Regions from separate parts of the Chryseobacterium indologenes genome, predicted to be linked through region 1. Evidence: riboswitches for the same ligand, from Rfam matches in the RefSeq annotation. Region 1 holds a riboswitch; the other holds the start of a gene.
The links. A riboswitch is a leader RNA that binds a small molecule or an ion and turns the genes downstream of it on or off. The one in region 1 is predicted to bind cobalamin.
Positions count from the first base shown of each region.

Region 2: it holds a riboswitch for cobalamin, as region 1 does, so the genes downstream of both, DYR29_RS17295 (TonB-dependent receptor plug domain-containing protein) here and metE (5-methyltetrahydropteroyltriglutamate--homocysteine S-methyltransferase) in region 1, are expected to answer to the same signal.

Region 1 covers NZ_CP074372.1:522,757-531,366, reverse strand. The annotation lists gene DYR29_RS02160 (RNA polymerase sigma factor) at 1-653, shown strand, start outside; gene DYR29_RS02155 (DUF1062 domain-containing protein) at 697-1,344, opposite strand; gene DYR29_RS02150 (aldehyde dehydrogenase family protein) at 1,852-3,267, shown strand; gene DYR29_RS02145 (helix-turn-helix domain-containing protein) at 3,393-4,190, shown strand; gene metE (5-methyltetrahydropteroyltriglutamate--homocysteine S-methyltransferase) at 4,295-6,598, opposite strand; cobalamin riboswitch at 6,775-6,960, opposite strand; gene DYR29_RS02135 (Lrp/AsnC family transcriptional regulator) at 7,159-7,620, shown strand; gene DYR29_RS02130 (bifunctional 2-methylcitrate dehydratase/aconitate hydratase) at 7,722-8,610, opposite strand, start outside.
Region 2 covers NZ_CP074372.1:3,835,719-3,844,328, reverse strand. The annotation lists gene DYR29_RS17310 (DUF5074 domain-containing protein) at 1-2,208, opposite strand, end outside; gene DYR29_RS17305 (cell surface protein) at 2,237-3,430, opposite strand; gene DYR29_RS17300 (YncE family protein) at 3,445-4,578, opposite strand; gene DYR29_RS17295 (TonB-dependent receptor plug domain-containing protein) at 4,575-6,608, opposite strand; cobalamin riboswitch at 6,718-6,904, opposite strand; gene DYR29_RS17290 (transporter) at 6,997-7,944, opposite strand; gene DYR29_RS17285 (cytochrome-c peroxidase) at 7,957-8,610, opposite strand, start outside.

The DNA.
Region 1 (8,610 bases):
TTAATGAAGGTTATTTTTCCAGGACGAATACTCTTTTAATCCGTAAAGATCTTTGCCTGGAAGCCATAAGACTTACCCTGATCCTTACTGATAATCAATTTACCAATACCCCAAAAACCAATGCCTTGCTGGCTTTGATGTGTTTTCAGAGCTCGAGGCTTGATGCAAGAACCAATGATCAAGGTGAGGCCGTTCTTTTTGATGAACAGGATGTAACATTATGGGATAGAGCTTTGATTGAAAAAGGCAATTATTACCTGATAGAAGCCTGTAAGGTGGACAGTATTTCCGTTTCAAAATATCATCTGGAAGCAGGTATTGCGTATTGGCATACTTCATCTGCTAAAGATAAATGGCAGCATATTTTAAACCTGTACAATCAGCTTGTCATTATTGAATATTCTCCGGTTACAGCCTTAAACAGAGCCTTTGCTTTTTCCAAGGTCTATGGAAATAAGATGGCTGTTATTGAAGCAGAAAAGCTTAACCTCATCAACAACGAATATTATCATGGACTGCTGGGATATTTGTATGCTGAAATCCAACCGGATCAAGCGATTTATCATTTTGAAGAAGCGATTTGCCTTACAAAGTCAAAGCCGGAAAAAGAGACTTTACAGAAACAGGTCAATCTTTTAAAAAATCAAAAGTAAGATTAAAAAGAGCCTCCCAAACTATTATTGAGAGGCTCTTTTATTATTTATCATTTACAGCCTTGAGAAATAAATCCTCTTTCCCAATAAGGTAGAGATCTATCAATGCTTGCTTGTTGATGGTAACAGTATCACCGTTTTTAATCTTGAATTTCTTTTGTAAAGGCTTTCCGTTAAAATAAACTGTATCTGAATCAAGCAGAAGGTTCAATTCAGATGATGAAAGACCTAAACATGTCCTGATAACGGTTGAAACTCTTACGTTAAAATCAAATGAAGATTGTATTTGAAACGAAATCATCTCACCGTCCATCCTGATCAGATCTTCAACAGGAATGGTATGGTATAGAATTTCGTATTCTACGCTTTCCAAATCTGCTTCTACATTATTTTTTCGTCTTATCTCCTGCGAGAATGCGTATTCCCAGGCAGTTTCCGTATTGTTTTCTGAAAATTTATTGAACAGTTCTTTACTCACAGATTCTGTTCTTATTCTTGAAAAAACAGTCATGTTATAGGTGTTGCTGCATTTTACACATCGGTAAATCAACCATATATCAATATTCTTTTTTTGTGCATTCAGTCTGAATTTATCGCTGCAATAAAACCTGTCGCTGTTACAATGATTGCATTTCTTTTTCAGTAAGGGAGTATTTTTCGCTTTTACCTCCCAAATATGTTTTGTATTCATTACTTATAATCGTGCTTGGTATTCTTTGTTGGATTTTTTCCATATTATTCACGCATTACAAGAAGGCTGATACATCTGAGATTTACCCAAAGACTATTCTTAAGGTGTATTTTGATCTGTATTCAGTCTTTAAAAATTATAATGATAAAACTAAAACAACAGATATAGCTGCCTTTTGAAGGCAATGCAGTACATAATATGATGAAATGAAAACCTGTTCGGATAGAATTATCCAAACGAAAGAACGATCAGCCTGTGGTTACGAAGACTGATACTAAGCAGTAATAAGTTTAAGTGTTGTTCTCAAAACGACCTATTTACTTGGTTATGATAAAAGTAGTCAATTTTCGGGGAAGAACACACCATTTTTTCATATTAAATCAAAAAGGAAAACAAACAGCATCTATTTCAACACAAATCTGAACCATACAACAAATAAAAATTGAACTATACAGCAAACCTGTCTTTTCTGTTTCTGACGAACTTTGTCGTATTAAAATCATCAAAATGAAACAGATTAATAAAATTTACATCAACGGTGAATTTGTTACACCGAATGGAACAGAAACATTTAACCTTATCAACCCTACGACCAATCAAAAAACCGGAGAAGTTGTTCTTGGAAATGAAGAAGACACCCGAATGGCCATTGCCGCGGCGAAGAAAGCTTTTAAAACCTTTTCAAAAAGTACAAAAGAAGAACGCATCAGTTTACTACAAAAACTGCATGAAGCAGTGAGTAAACGGGAAGATGAACTGGTTTCTGTGATGGTGAATGAATATGGAGGAACATTACAGTTCTGCAGAATGAGTGTTCAAAATGCAATTTCAGCCTTTACCACAACCATTACTACGCTGGAATCTTATGACTTTGAAAAAACTGTAGGACATTCTAAAGTACGTTTTGAATCTTTGGGAGTGGTAGGAATCATTACTCCATGGAATGCCAGCAACAGTTTCATCTGCAACAAACTGGCTACCGCTATTGCTGCCGGATGTACAGCCGTTATCAAGCCAAGTGAAATGAGTGCTGCCCAAACTCAGCTGCTTACCGAATGTTTCCATGAAGCCGGATTACCTGCTGGAATATTCAATATTGTAAACGGATTAGGAAATGTAGTTGGTGCCGAAATTACCCAGCATCCTGATATCGCAAAAATTTCTTTCACCGGTTCTACCATCACAGGAAAAGCTATTGCCAAAGGAGCCGTAGATACCATGAAAAGAGTAACGCTTGAACTTGGCGGAAAATCCCCGAATATCATTCTTGAAGATGCAGATCTGGAAAAAGCTATTCCAATGGCTGTTTTCGGAGCGTATATGAACAACGGACAGGCCTGCATCGCTCCTACCCGCCTGCTTGTTCCCGAAAACAGATTGCATGAAGTAAATGAACTGGCTAAAAAGGCTGTAGAAAAAGTAAAAGTAGGAAACCCTAATGAAGAAGATACCCTTGTAGGACCTATGGTAAGCGCCAAGCAGTTTGAAAGAGTACAAAGCTACATCCGTCTGGGACAGGAAGAAGGCGCTACTCTGCTTGCAGGTGGTGAAGGCAAGCCGGAAGGCTTTGAAAACGGTAATTTTGTCAAGGCAACCATTTTTACCAATGTTCGTAATGATATGCGTATTGCTCAGGAAGAGATTTTCGGGCCTGTGCTTTCTATCATTCCTTATACTGATGAAGAGGAAGCGATTGCAATTGCGAATGATACTACTTATGGGCTTGCAGCTTACATCAGTTCTTCTGACAAAGAGCATGCGGAACGTATTGCAGCGCAGATTGATGCCGGAAGAATTTGCATCAATGGGTTTTCACATGATCCTTATGCTCCTTTCGGTGGGTTTAAGCAAAGTGGTATCGGCCGTGAGTATGGTGTATTCGGATTGGAAGCTTATCTGGAACCTAAATCCATTCTTGCCTGATAATAAAATCCTCAAAGTCTGTGATTAGCGGGCTTTGAGGATTTAATCAATAGGTAATTCATCATTGATCCTAAAAAAGTTTGTAAGTTTGAAAAAGAATCCATCAAGAAACAACCGTCTGAGCCATGAGCGAAAATAATATTCCTTTACCTATCAATTACTCCTGTCATTTTTCAGAATTCAGGGAAGGAGAACAGTTTGCACGAATCCATAGTCTGGGGCTGGTCCTTTCTGGGGAAATGGAACTAAATGACGGGATCACAAAGACAATATTTAAAGAGGGAGAACTTTATTCTGCCAGAAAAAACCGTCTCCTGAAGTTTGCAAAATACCCACCTAAAAATGGAGAAATAAGAACGGTAACCATCTATTTTGATGAAGCCATCTTACGAGATTTCAGCCGTGAATATGGTTATCAGGCAGAGAAGAAAGACAACACGCCGGCTTTTATAAAACCGGATCAAAAGGCATTAACGTCTTTTATGTACTCTTTACTGGCGTATGAAGAACTTCCTGCTTCCACAGAACTTCTGCGACTCAAACAGAAAGAAGCTTTACTTCTGATGCTGAACGATGATCCGGGTCTTAAGGATATTTTATTTGATTTCTCTGAGCCTTACAAAATAGATATTGAAACTTTTATGAACAAAAACTTTCATTTCAATGTCAATGTAGAGCGGTTTGCTTATTTGACCGGAAGAAGCCTGTCTGCCTTTAAAAGAGATTTTCAAAAGATTTTTGGGATACCTCCAAGACAATGGCTGCGGCTTAGACGATTAAAGGAGGCTCATTTTCTGCTTACTCAAAAAGGGAGATCGGTTTCTGATATTTATCTGGATCTGGGCTTTGAAAATTTATCCCATTTCTCCTTTGCATTTAAAAAACAGTTTGGTTATCCACCGAGTTCATTGCAGGCAAAATAACTCAGACTTCATCTAAAAAAATGTGAGGATTAGCAAAATAACAGATCGTGCCATGAAAACCATAACACGATCTAAATTATTGAATCTAATTATTTTAAAGTTTTTTAAAGTGCATATTCTACGGAAGCTTCTTTAGCGGCTGCCACCATTGCTATCAAAGCTTTTTCTGTTTCTTCCCAGTGTCTTGTTTTCAACCCGCAGTCAGGATTTACCCAAAGCTGATTGGCCGGAATGACTTTCTGGGCTTTTCTCAACAGTTCAATCATTTCTTCTTTGGATGGAACCCTTGGTGAATGGATATCGTATACGCCGGGGCCAATTTCGTTCGGATATCTGAAGTCTGCAAAAGCATTCAGCAGTTCCATCTGAGAACGGGAACATTCTATGGTAATCACATCTGCATCCATATCGGCAATGTTTTCGATAATATCATTGAATTCCGAATAGCACATATGGGTATGAATCTGTGTAGCGTCTTCCACTCCGCTTGCTGAGATTCTGAAAGCTTCTACAGCCCATTTCAGGTAGTTCTGCCAGTCTGTTTTCCGTAATGGAAGCCCTTCTCTTATCGCAGGTTCATCAATCTGAATGATTCTGATTCCGGCTTTTTCAAGATCCACAACCTCATCACGGATGGCCAGAGCAATTTGTTTACAGGTCTCTGAACGAGGCTGATCGTCTCGTACAAAAGACCATTGTAAAATGGTAACGGGGCCTGTAAGCATTCCTTTTACCCATTTTTCAGTCTGGGATTGTGCATATTGAGACCAATACACCGTCATCGGCGTTGGGCGGGAAACATCACCAAAGATCACAGGAGGCTTTACACAACGGCTTCCATAACTCTGCACCCAGCCATTTTTCGTAAATACAAAACCTTCCAGCTGCTCCCCGAAATATTCCACCATATCGTTACGCTCAAATTCTCCGTGAACCAATACATCTATTCCTATTTCTTCCTGCCAGTTGATGGTTCTCTGGGTTTCTTCCTTCAGTAAAGTATCATACTGCTCTGCTGTAAGCTCTCCTTTTTTGAATTTTGCCCTCCAGCTTCTTACCTCCGTGGTCTGTGGAAATGACCCGATGGTTGTTGTTGGAAATAAAGGAAGCTGAAGGACTTTCTGCTGTTCTTCTTTACGGATTTTGAAGGTATTTGTTCTTTGTGCATCTTTTTCTGTGACAGCATTGGCTCTTTGCTTTACCTCATCATTATGAATAAGCGAGGATGTTCTTCTGCTTGCAATTGCTTTTTTATTTTCTTCAAAAGAAACAAGAATATGTTCACTTTCTGTTCCGGATGCCAGTTCTTTAAGCGTTACCACTTCTGCCACTTTCTGTTTGGCAAAAGCCAGCCAGTTTTTAATTTCCGGATTAAGAGTTATTTCAAAATCCAGATCACATGGTGAATGAAGTAATGAAGAGGAAGGAGCAATTAAAACCCTTTCAGATCCCAATTTCTCAACTGCTTTTCTGATGAAGGACAAAGATTTTTCAAAATCATTTTTCCAGATATTTCTTCCATCAACTATTCCTAATGAAAGGCTTAAGCTTTCCGGAATAATACTCAGAATTTCATCCAACTGTTTCGGATTTCTTACCAAATCTATATGCAATACATTTACAGAAAGTGATACCGCAAGTGATCCGTTATCATTTAATCCTTCAAAATAAGTAGCCACAATCAATTTCAGTTTCGGGAAGCGTTTTCTTATTTCGGTGTAAACAAAGTGATAGGTTTCTTTGGCTTTCTCCGTTAAATCCAACGCCAGAAAAGGTTCATCAAACTGAATCCATTCTGCGCCTTGCTCCTGAAGTTTGGTTAAAATCTCAGTATATACGGAAAGAAGGTTTCCAGCCAGATCCAGTTTATCAAATCCTTCTTCTTTTTCTTTTCCTAATAACAGGTAAGAAACAAGCCCGATAATTACCGGTTTTGCATTGATTCCCGCCTGTTTCGCTCCTGCGAATTCATTGAAAATTTTATCTGAGCTCAGTTTAAACTGCTGGTTTTTGTAAAACTCGGGAACGATATAGTGATAATTGGTATCAAACCATTTTGTCATTTCCATCGCAGTGATATCCAATCCTTCTTTCTGATATCCTCTTGCCATAGCGAAGTACAGATCCAGCTCAGAATTGTTCTTTCTAAGCACTACTTCATGATAACGTGTAGGAATTGCTCCCACCACAAGGCTCATATCCAATACCTGATCATAGTATGAAAAATCATTACACGGAATAAGATCTATTCCTGCTTCTTTCTGAATGTTCCAGTTTTGGTTGCAGATTGTTCTGCCTGTATTCAGAAGTTCTTCCAAAAGGATTTTACCTGACCAATATTGCTCGCAGGCTTTTTTGAGTTCTCTTTTGCTACCAATACGCGGATAGCCCAGAATGTGAGTTTGCATTTTTAAACTTTTTAATTAAACTTAATGGTAAAGTCCTTTTAAAATGCTTCGGAATGTTTTAACGGATAAAAATTTCAGGGATCACGATATAACAAACAATACTATTTCCTTTACAGAGAAAATGTATACATCCGATATATCATCTGTATGACCCAAAAGCTTCAGACCGCGAAAGCATTGTCAATTCAGTAAAGGCAGGTCTCCTGACTTGTAACAGTTTCCGTCATCCTTCCCGCTTTTGGCAGTGGATATGCAAGGACAGAAACCTTTGGCATGTTACTTACAGTTGCGCGACAGCTCGTGATTCTCACACGATTCCCTATTAATCTACGTTAAGTAAAACCTTTCCTGTTTGATGAAGTATCTCTAAAGAACTGTTGTACTTTTACCTATAACCATGGTCATCAGTAAAAGTTTTTAATTTTGTGTAAAATTAACAATACAGAATAAACAGACAATTAAATTCAATTAATTAAGCAAAATAAACTTTTAAAAACAATAATAAAAGCATATAATTCTTTACATTTGACTGTTTTTATAATGTAAAAGAATAATATTCTGTGGAACAACTCGATGATAAGGATGTACAGCTGCTGAGGCTGCTCCAGAAAAATGCAAAACTGACCGTTAAAGAGCTTGCAAAGGAAGTGAACCTCTCCACTTCACCGGTTTTTGAAAGGGTAAAAAGATTGGAACAGGAAGGGTTTGTGAAAAGATATGCTGCTGTTCTTGATGCTGAAAAGCTCAACCGTGGATTTACGGTTTTCTGTCAGATCAAACTGAAAATTCACGACAGATCTGTAGGGTATGATTTTGTAAAAGAAATTTTAGAAATTGAAGAAGTGGCGGAATGTTACAATATTTCCGGAGATTTTGATTTTCTTCTGAAAGTTCAGGTGCGGGATATGAAACATTACCAGGATTTTGTATTTAACAAACTTGGATCTGTAGATTCTATCGGAAGCACCCACAGTACGTTTGTCATGGCTGAGGTGAAAAACAATCATGGACTGACCATTTAAGTAATGGAAAAATAGAGAATGGAGAATTGATCATTTTCAAAAAAATATCGACTATTGATTAAAAACGTTTTGATATTCAATTCTCCATTTTCTTATTGATTTTAAATGACTAAAAGATCTACAAATTCATTGACGTTAAGATTCACTAAGGTGTCATATTCCAATGAATTTTCAAGGATTGTTTTTTGTTGTTTTTCCGGGAAAATACGGGCAAGATTAACTTTATATTTCTTGATCAGTTCAGGAATACCTTCGTCTCTTCTGCGTTTGTGGCCAATAGGATATTCTACCACTATTTCGTCTAAAACAGTTCCGTCATTAAGTTCTACTGTCATCGCATTCGCAATGGAGCGTTTTTCCGGATCGTGATAATCTGCTGTAAACTGAACATCTTCCACACATTCAATTTTATCACAAAGGACATCAATCCTAGGGTCTGAAGCAATGTTATCTTCATAATCAGCCGCAGTCAGTCTTCCATAGATCAAGGGTACAGCCACCATATATTGGATGCAGTGATCACGGTCGGCAGGATTATTTAGCGGTCCTTTTTTATCGATAATTCTGATAGCAGCTTCGTGGGTACGGATGGTAATTTTTTTGATATCATTTGTAGTTTTTCCAAGGCCTCTTAAAGTTGCGTGTAATGTCATTGCCGCTTCTACTGCGGTCTGCGAGTGAAATTCAGCAGGGAAAGAAATTTTGAAGAGTACATTTTCCATTACGTAAGAACTGTATTCTCTCTGGAATTTGAATTCATTTCCCCTGAAGGAAACATCGTAGAATCCCCATGTTTTTGCTGTCAATACAGATGGATAGCCCATTTCTCCTGTTTTTGCAATCAGGGCAAGACGTACCGCTCTTGAGGTAGCATCTCCTGCCGCCCATGACTTACGGGAACCTGTATTGGGAGCGTGGCGGTAAGTTCTTAAAGACTGTCCATCCACAAAAGCCAGTGACACGGCATTGATAATTTCGTCACGGTTTAAC
Region 2 (8,610 bases), 1.7 Mb from region 1:
CAAAATATAAATACCTTTTGGAAGTGCACTTACATTGATTTGTCCGTTGTTCAGCTGTACATTAATCATTCTTCCTGAAGCATCATACATAGAAACATTCTGGATTTTCTCCTGAGTTTTAAGAGTAAGGATATCGGTAACCGGATTCGGATAAATACCGAATTCAAGTTTTTTCACTTCAGAAATTGCCAAAGTAGTTCCTAAACTGTTTACACTCAACGTTTTTTCAACCAACTTACCGTTTGAGTTAAAGCTGATCACAATCTCAGAAGTTCCTGAAACAAGAGGTGTCAAAACCAATTCATCATTTTCATTAATCGCTGCGGAAACTGCTGTAGGATTACTGTTTGATTTGATAGATTTCACTACGGATACCGCCATATTATCAGCATCGGAAATTATTGTTTTCAGATCAATTGCAGTAGTACTTGCTGCTGTAAGCTGTGAAGGCAAAGTATTGCTTACCACAGGAACTGAATTATTGGTAAATACTGTCAGTGAAGGGAACCAGTAGTAATCATTCAACGTTTTTGTATTGATAAGAGTTCCGCTCATATTATAAGTATGAATCCAGTTTTTCTGATAGTGCGCACCGTATCCGCTTTCTGTTGTATTCAGAACAAGTTCTCCGGTAACAGGGTTTACACGAAGTGCCGCACCATAAGGAATCTGCTTAAACTGTCCTGTCTGCCCAGGAATGGCAGCAAAGTTTTCGTTAAATGTTTTCGTTGTAACATCAAATCTTACAATCTGTGTTCCTGAACTCCAGCTGCTGATTGAATTAATCCAGTATAAAGCATTTTCTTTATTACTTGCTGTAAATCTTCCTGCATGCCATGCTCCCCAGTCTCCGATATATTTGGTCGTAGGAATATTATAAGCCTGCGTTGCAAAAGTAGTAGGATTGATGCTGATCAGCTTCTGATCCTGAATTCCCCATACACTTCCGTCTTTAGCCTGAACCACTGAGTAGAAACCTCCTGCAATTGTACTGATCACGGTATCTGTATTAGGGTTAATTACTAAAATCCCAACTCCTTGTTTCACCGCAAATACATATTGCGAAGTACGGATCATATTTCCAATCTGTCCGTTACCACTTGTTCCCGCAATCAGGGAACCTACCTGCAGATTGTCAATATTGAAAAGAACAATTCCGGTAGAAGTACCAATATATCCTTTATGTTCGTTCACTCCCACAAATGATCTTCCGTCTCCGCCACCAATTGTATTAAAGCCGGCAATTTTCTGCATAGTCTGCGCATTGGCAACCACAAGTCTTCCACCTGGAGTATATTGAGTATCTCCTCCATCGGCAGCCTGTTTTGATACAAAATAGAATTTATCACCATAGATTGTTCCGTATTGTGTAGTTGCACCAAAAGCCTGATTGTTATTTGCGTTACTGTACACACGGTAATTGATCTGACCATTATTCTCAATGAAGTTTACAGAACCGTTAGTATGTCCAAACCATTCTTCGTTCACCATGAAGTATCCGTTAGTAAAGTTATTGGAAGCTACATACGGAGAAACGGGAGTAATGGTAGAGGATACAGGTGTTTGACTAAAGCCTACATTAAAGTTCCAGACATCCCATGAACCATTTTCCAATACACGTGAAGAAGCACCTACGCTAGAATATCCGAAATCAGCATCAGCAGGATTCTTTACCCAATAAGACCAATATCCGTTAACCGTCCATCCGGACTGCCAATGATCGTTAGCGGCATCTACGATGGTATAGCTGTCGAAATCATACGCTGTAGTGTTGACAAAACCATTCACCGGATATAACGGATAAGTGGTATTTCCACTTTTGATCAAAGCATTGGTCCCTTGACCGTTCAGGTCAAAACCAATTCCTCCAACAGCCGATCCAAATTGCGTTCCCTGATACAGCAATGTGTATAGTCTGTGGTCTGCTTTAGCAATCGCTTTAAGCATATCTTCACCTGTAGCATTTCCATCCCATTTGAATCCCCACACCATCGCATCAGGATTTTTACTGTCGTTCCACTGTACTACAAAAGCAGCCTGGTTGGCTCCCGATCCTACCCAATACTGAATATCAGAAAAACTGATTGTAGTGGTATTAAGATTGCTGATCCCTGAAATATCATTTCTGGGAACACCCTGAACTTTTATCTGTGCATTTGATAGGCATGCAAACAGAAAAAGCATCATAAAAAGATAAAACTTTTTCATTTTTTATTAATTTAAATAGATTGAATTATTATTTGAAATGTAAATCGTAAGCTCCTGCCACTTCTGTGGAAACTTCACCCAGCCAGCCAGCTTCCTGATTGACTCCTGTATATATTTTCATAAAATCTACGCCGGGAAGTTTTACATATTTCCCGCTTCTGTCTACGGCCCAGGAAATATCAATATTGGAAGCTTCATCATTATTCGGAGCATTATCAGCATATCCGAAATCATATGACTTCCCTACCCAATAGGATCCGTCCCCGTTCTGATCGTAAAAGTTATTCGCTAGTCTTGTTCCGGAAAATCCGTAAGAACTATCGGTAAACCATAAAGGATAATAGCTTTGTGCATGGAAGGTATTTTTTGTTTTAAAACCCTGATTCCCTAGATTGTCACTCCATTTTATATATTCTACATCGGTCTGCCAGAATTCGGTTCCGGGTACGGGAGTTTTATTTTCATCAGGCTTATGATATGTGATACTGTAATCTCTTACGGTTGCATTTTTAAAATATTCGCTGCCTGCAATTTCGTACCATTCATCATTATCCGGTTTTCCGTTTTTGTTTCTGTCGTAGGCTACCATGATAATTCCCGGCTCACATGAACCGGAACGCTGGTCGCTGGCATCATTTCCAAAGAATGCATTTCCCAGCACTTTAAAATCTCTCCCATTCAGGTTCGGAATAGTATGATCAAAACCGAAAACCACATATCCGCCGTATCCACCAAGGCTGATCATGGTAGAATTACCTCCCACCAATGATTCGTTTGCTTTCTGAAGCATATTTGCAGCCGTATTTCCAGGTAAATATTCCGGGATTTCATTCATGAACTGTCCTACAGCAGGACGGAACTCCAATACTTTAGCGATATATTTACTGTAAGGTGTTTTTTCTTTGGTAACGATGATTTTGGAGTGATAAACCTGTTCATTTCCTTTATTATTAATTTTTAAAGTCAAAGGATAAGCATCTGCCGTTGGACTGATAAATTCAAGTTCTGAATTCTGAGAGATAATGGAGTCATTGATACTCCATGTCACAGATCCTGAAGCATTGGTAGGAATACTCAACACTCTCAAACGCTCAATGGTATAGGAATCATCAAGACCATTAAAGGTAAATTCATCCTGATCATCATGTTTACAGGCGATCATTCCTACAAGGAAGACTGATAAAACTCCAATTTTTAAATAAGTAAAGGTATTTCTGTTCATTTCTTAAAGTTTGGTTATTTGTATAAAAAGGCGAAGTGAGCCGGAATATTTCCGCCCTCTGTTTTCCATTTAAAATGTCCGTTTTTATCAAAGCAATACACAAATCCAAGAGAAACATAATTCCTGGCATCTGTGATGTAGATATCTTCTGTGATTGGATTTACCGCAATTCCGTAAGGTGTTTTAATGGCAGTTTCATATTCTTTGTCAAAAATTCTGTTGGCAATGATCTGTTCTGTTTTTACATCGATGATTCCAAAGCTCTTTTTATAGCTGTGGGTATTGTAATTGAATTCGTTTCCGTAGAAATAAAGCTTATCATTAACGATTGTCATTTCGCTCACAGCGAGATGGAAATCTTTCTTGACAATCCCGGTTGCAGCATCTATAAGGTATAAGCTGGAAGGAATGTTATAGTAATCTCCTCTTGAGCTTACATACAGATCACCGTAATTGTCTTTTTTGATGTGATGAAGATTGATGGCAACATTTAACTTCTGGATTTCAGTAAAAGTGTTCAGATCAATTACTGAAACAGTATTATCATAATCTGGAGCCTTGTATCCTCCGGAATTAGCAACAAACAGTTTATTCCCTACAATTTCCATTTCTTCCGGCTGATATCCCACTACCACTTCCCGTTGAATGGAAAGAGAAATAGTGTCAATTTCTACCACTTTTCCCTTGGGTGCTTTTGGATTAATTGCTACCGGACCTGCATAGCTGCTGGCATATGCTTTCCCGTCTTTGAAGGTTAAATAACGGCAGTTCTGTAACGGAATAGAAGTAATACGTTTAGCTGTTTTGGCATCCAATACTTCAATTTTATTGGAAACATTGACTACGATATACAGTTTGCTTCCGTAAACTTTGATATCATTTCCTACATCTCCAAGTTCTTTTACTACATTGGGATTAATTTCTGCGTAAATGTTCCTGTAATAGGTTCCTTTGGTATAATCAAAAAAGTCCAGTGTACATTTATTGCTTCCCATATTCCCTTCGTTCAGCATATAGAATCCTTTTATTGCTGTATTTTCTGAAGGAAGTCCTTCCACTACTTCCTGACGGACGATGATATCATCTGTACGGCATGAAGTAAGAAAAGCTAAAGCAAGAAACAGAAAATAAAAGTTTAGTTTTCTCATAAGGTGAAGTTTAGAATAAGTTTAAAATTTCTTCCCGGCATCGGATAGTTGATCACTACATCATAATATTGATTGAAGATATTATTCATCTCAAGGCTTACTTTAAACTGATGATCCGCCCAGTTGAATTTTTTCTGAACAGACAGATCATGAGTATACCAAGGCTGTACATAATTGTATTGAATATTATCCTGGTTCACATCATAGCGCTTTCCTACATACATTGCACTGTAATTGAAGCTCCAGTCTTTATAATCGGCCATCAGTGCAAATGATCCGCTATGCCATGGTGTGTATGGAATCTGATTTTTGTAGAATGTATCTTCAGGATCCGTCATATCTCTTGCACTTTGATAGGTGTAAGAAAGTAATGGCCTAAGTTTTACTTTTCCCAACTGCATTTCTGCCTGAACATTCACGTCAGCACCAATAATCTCAACCAGACCAAGGTTCATCATCAACCAGCGGAACATACTTCCGTTAGGAGCTGCGACAATTTTATCCTGTACTTTGTTGTAATAACCATCTACTTTAGCATAAAAAGATTTAAAGAAATGATTGTTGTAATTTTTCTGGTACGTAAATCCTACATCATACTGATTGGTAAATTCCGGTTTCAGGTAAGTGTTTCCGATATTGGTATAATAAAGGTCATTGAAAGTAGGCAGTCGGAAAATTCTTTTATAGAAAGCTCTGAGGGTAAGCTCAGGAATTATTTCAGGCTGGTAGCTCATAAATACAGCGGGGGTCCATTCTCTGCTGTCTCCGGGTCTTTTATTTTTTTTTACTTCTTCGAAAGTAAATGTTCCCAAAAGGCTTCCCAGAATTTTAAACCTGTTCCACTGGTAGGTTGTTGCCAAAGCGACTAATGTTGTATAACGTGTAGGATAGGAAAAGTTATCAAGATTGGCGTCAAGATTATTGTACTGAAAATCTCCACTCAGACTCACATCCCAATTGGGCGTGATAGAATATATATTGGATGAAGAAAGATAAACTTCTCTTTGAATATAGACATTATCCGTATACATAATAGATTGCGAACGAACGGTATCCATAAAATGAGTATAATCGTAGGCAAATTTTGCTTTCAGCTGTGTTTCAAATTTTGGGAACAGTTTTTTCCGCAGATTGGCTTGTACAAAATAATTTTCATCGGAAAGTCTCGCTCCTCTTCCTTCAAAACGACCGTTCACAATAGGTGCCGGCATTCCGCGGTCTGAAATATAGCCATAGCCACGAACATTCCAGCTTCCGTTATTCAAAGTTCCATTTAAAGAAGTTTCAAAACGTTTTGCTTTGATATCTGAATCCTGTCTTTTTGCAATGGTATCATAAGCCTGCTGTCCATCAGGATATTTCTTGGCATATCGAAATCTGTAAATTCCGTCGCTTTGCATAAATTCTGCACTGAAACTGGCAGAAACTCTGTCTGAAATTTTCTGCTCCAATCGGAATGAAGGATTGAAGAGATCAATAGAAGCACTTTTGGCTCTTATCACAAGATTGGTTTTTCTTGTTCCTTTAAACACAGGAGTTTTAGGCTGTAAATAGATAGATCCGGAAGAACCGAAATCTTTTGCCGGCTGGAAAATCTCACTTTTCTGCCCGTTGTATAATGATATTTCTTCAAGATCATCCAAAGAATATCTTCCGAGGTCAACAAGGCCGTTTTGTGCATTTCCCAATTGAATTCCGTCATAGAAAACTCCTACATGCTGGCTTCCTAGACTTCGGACATTAATGGTTTTCAATCCGCCGATACCTCCATAGTCTTTAATCTGAACTCCGGAGAAATACCGCAGCGCATCTGCTACAGAATGACTGTTCAGTCTTTCAAGTGCTTCCCCTTGGATGGTTTGTGCCGGAATGATCTCTTTAAAATTCTTTTTGTAGAGACTGATCGCCTTGATGGATTCTTCCTTCAGCGTGTCATTTTTCTTTTTTTGGGAATATAAAAGCTGAGATGTGATCACCAGTATTGTGAAAACAGCTTTATAAATTGTAGAAGTAATTAGTTTTGCCGTCATTAGCTCATTTAGGATAATGATGACGCTAATGGGTATAAGAATACAACGACAAAGCACAGCTGTCACTGCACAGAATCATTGATGTCCTAAGCTTTATTCCACGAAAGCGTCAAACGATTATTTTCTGGCAGGTCTTCTGACTTACTCCATTTTTGAAATCCTTCCCATTCCTAAAAACAGTGGATATATTCTTCAAAAACTTTGGTGCGGAGCTTACAGCAGCGGGTCTGTTCCGGATTTTCACCGAATTCCCTTTTAAGAGCTTTTTATGGCTCACCAAATTCCGGCAAAGATAAAAAATTATTCCTAACCCCCAATTAAATTCATGATTCATAAACAATTAAAGCTCCCGAAGGAGCTTTAACATTATTAAAAAGGGGTTTTATTTTTAAATTCCAATATTCAGAAAAATACTGAATCTGGATTTTGCTTCAATATCTCCACCCGCCAATTGAGTATACATCGGAAGCATTACTTCACTTCCCAGGCTCAGTTTTTTATAAGAAGCTTCAAATCCCAGTTTCCCGTACAAAGCACTTCCTGCAGTATTGGGCAGGGCTTCATCAAACTGTTTATTCTGTGCATACACTTCTCCCTGCACTCCCGTTTTTACCGAAAAGATCGACTTTTCGTTTCCGGCAACCTGATAAAATCCCGTCGCAGCGTAGTTCCACTGGTTTCCGAAACGGTAATTTTTCTTATTTTCCGTTTTGATCGTATAGTCTGTATTGACCAAGACTGCTACTTTATTCTTCTGAAACTTATAATTCAAAGCCGCCTGATAATCCCAGCTTCCGGTTCCCAATTGAAAACTTGGATTGACTCCGGATGCACCTTTCTCATCAAATTTCCCCAAAGGAATTTTCACTCCCAAGCCTCCACTTATGTGATGGAAATTATCTTTAGAATTCATCAGCTGGTAAATTCCCATCAGGTTCAGATCTCCGATTCCATTGATTTTAATATCTCCCTGCATGGTTTGCTTTTCATGGAAATGGAAGGGCAGACTTGCATAAACACTCAGTTTTTTAGTCAATGGAATTTTCCCCCAAAGCTGCAAAGTATTGAAATACTGATCCTGGGTAAGGTCTTTTACAAATAAGTTTTCCTTTGCTTTGTAATGTTGTGCAAAGTATTTGATTCCGATAAACTGTGGATTCAGTAAAGATTCAAAACCGGAAGATCCGTTTCCTGCTGCACAGCCGCACGCATCACAATCATCATCAAAATCAAATCTGCTAAAGGTTTCCGGTGTAATATACATGCTGTCTCTAACCACATTGGCCTGGTTCAGGCTAAATACCATAAAACTTAGTACTGCTATAATCTTCTTCATGTTTTCTATAATTTATTCTGCAAATTTTGGATTGGAGATAAAACTTTTATCTGATAATGTTTTCAGGAAGGCAATAATTGATTGTTTTTCCTGGCTGTTCATAGCAATTCCCGTATGCCCATTCTGTTTCAGCTGAGGATCGAGATTGGGATTATCTTCTACCTGATCTGAATAGAAATTGAGCACAGCCTCTAAGGTGTAAAACCTTCCGTCATGCATATAAGGTGCTGTATATTCTACATTTCGCAAGCTTGGAACACGAAATTTCATCCAGTCAACCTGATTGAGAGAAACTCTGTACCGTCCGGCGTCTTTGAATTCCGTATTGTAATACATTCCTGTATTTCTGAAGCTTTCATCGGTAAATAATTCTCCACTATGGCAAGAAGCACATTTCTGATTAAACAATGCCATTCCCTGAGATTCCGCTGAAGTCAATTGTTCCTTTCCCTGCCTGAATCTGTCGTATTTTGAATCTGCAGAAATTAAAGAAGCCATAAACTGTGATAATGCTTTTAAAATTCTTTCGCCGGTAATGGTTTCGTCTCCATATGCTTCTCTGAACAGCTTTTTGTATTTCTGATCATCTTTAATCTTTGAAATTGCTTCCGGTATGGAACTGTCCATTTCATTAACATCCGTAATAGGACTGATCGGCTGCTCATT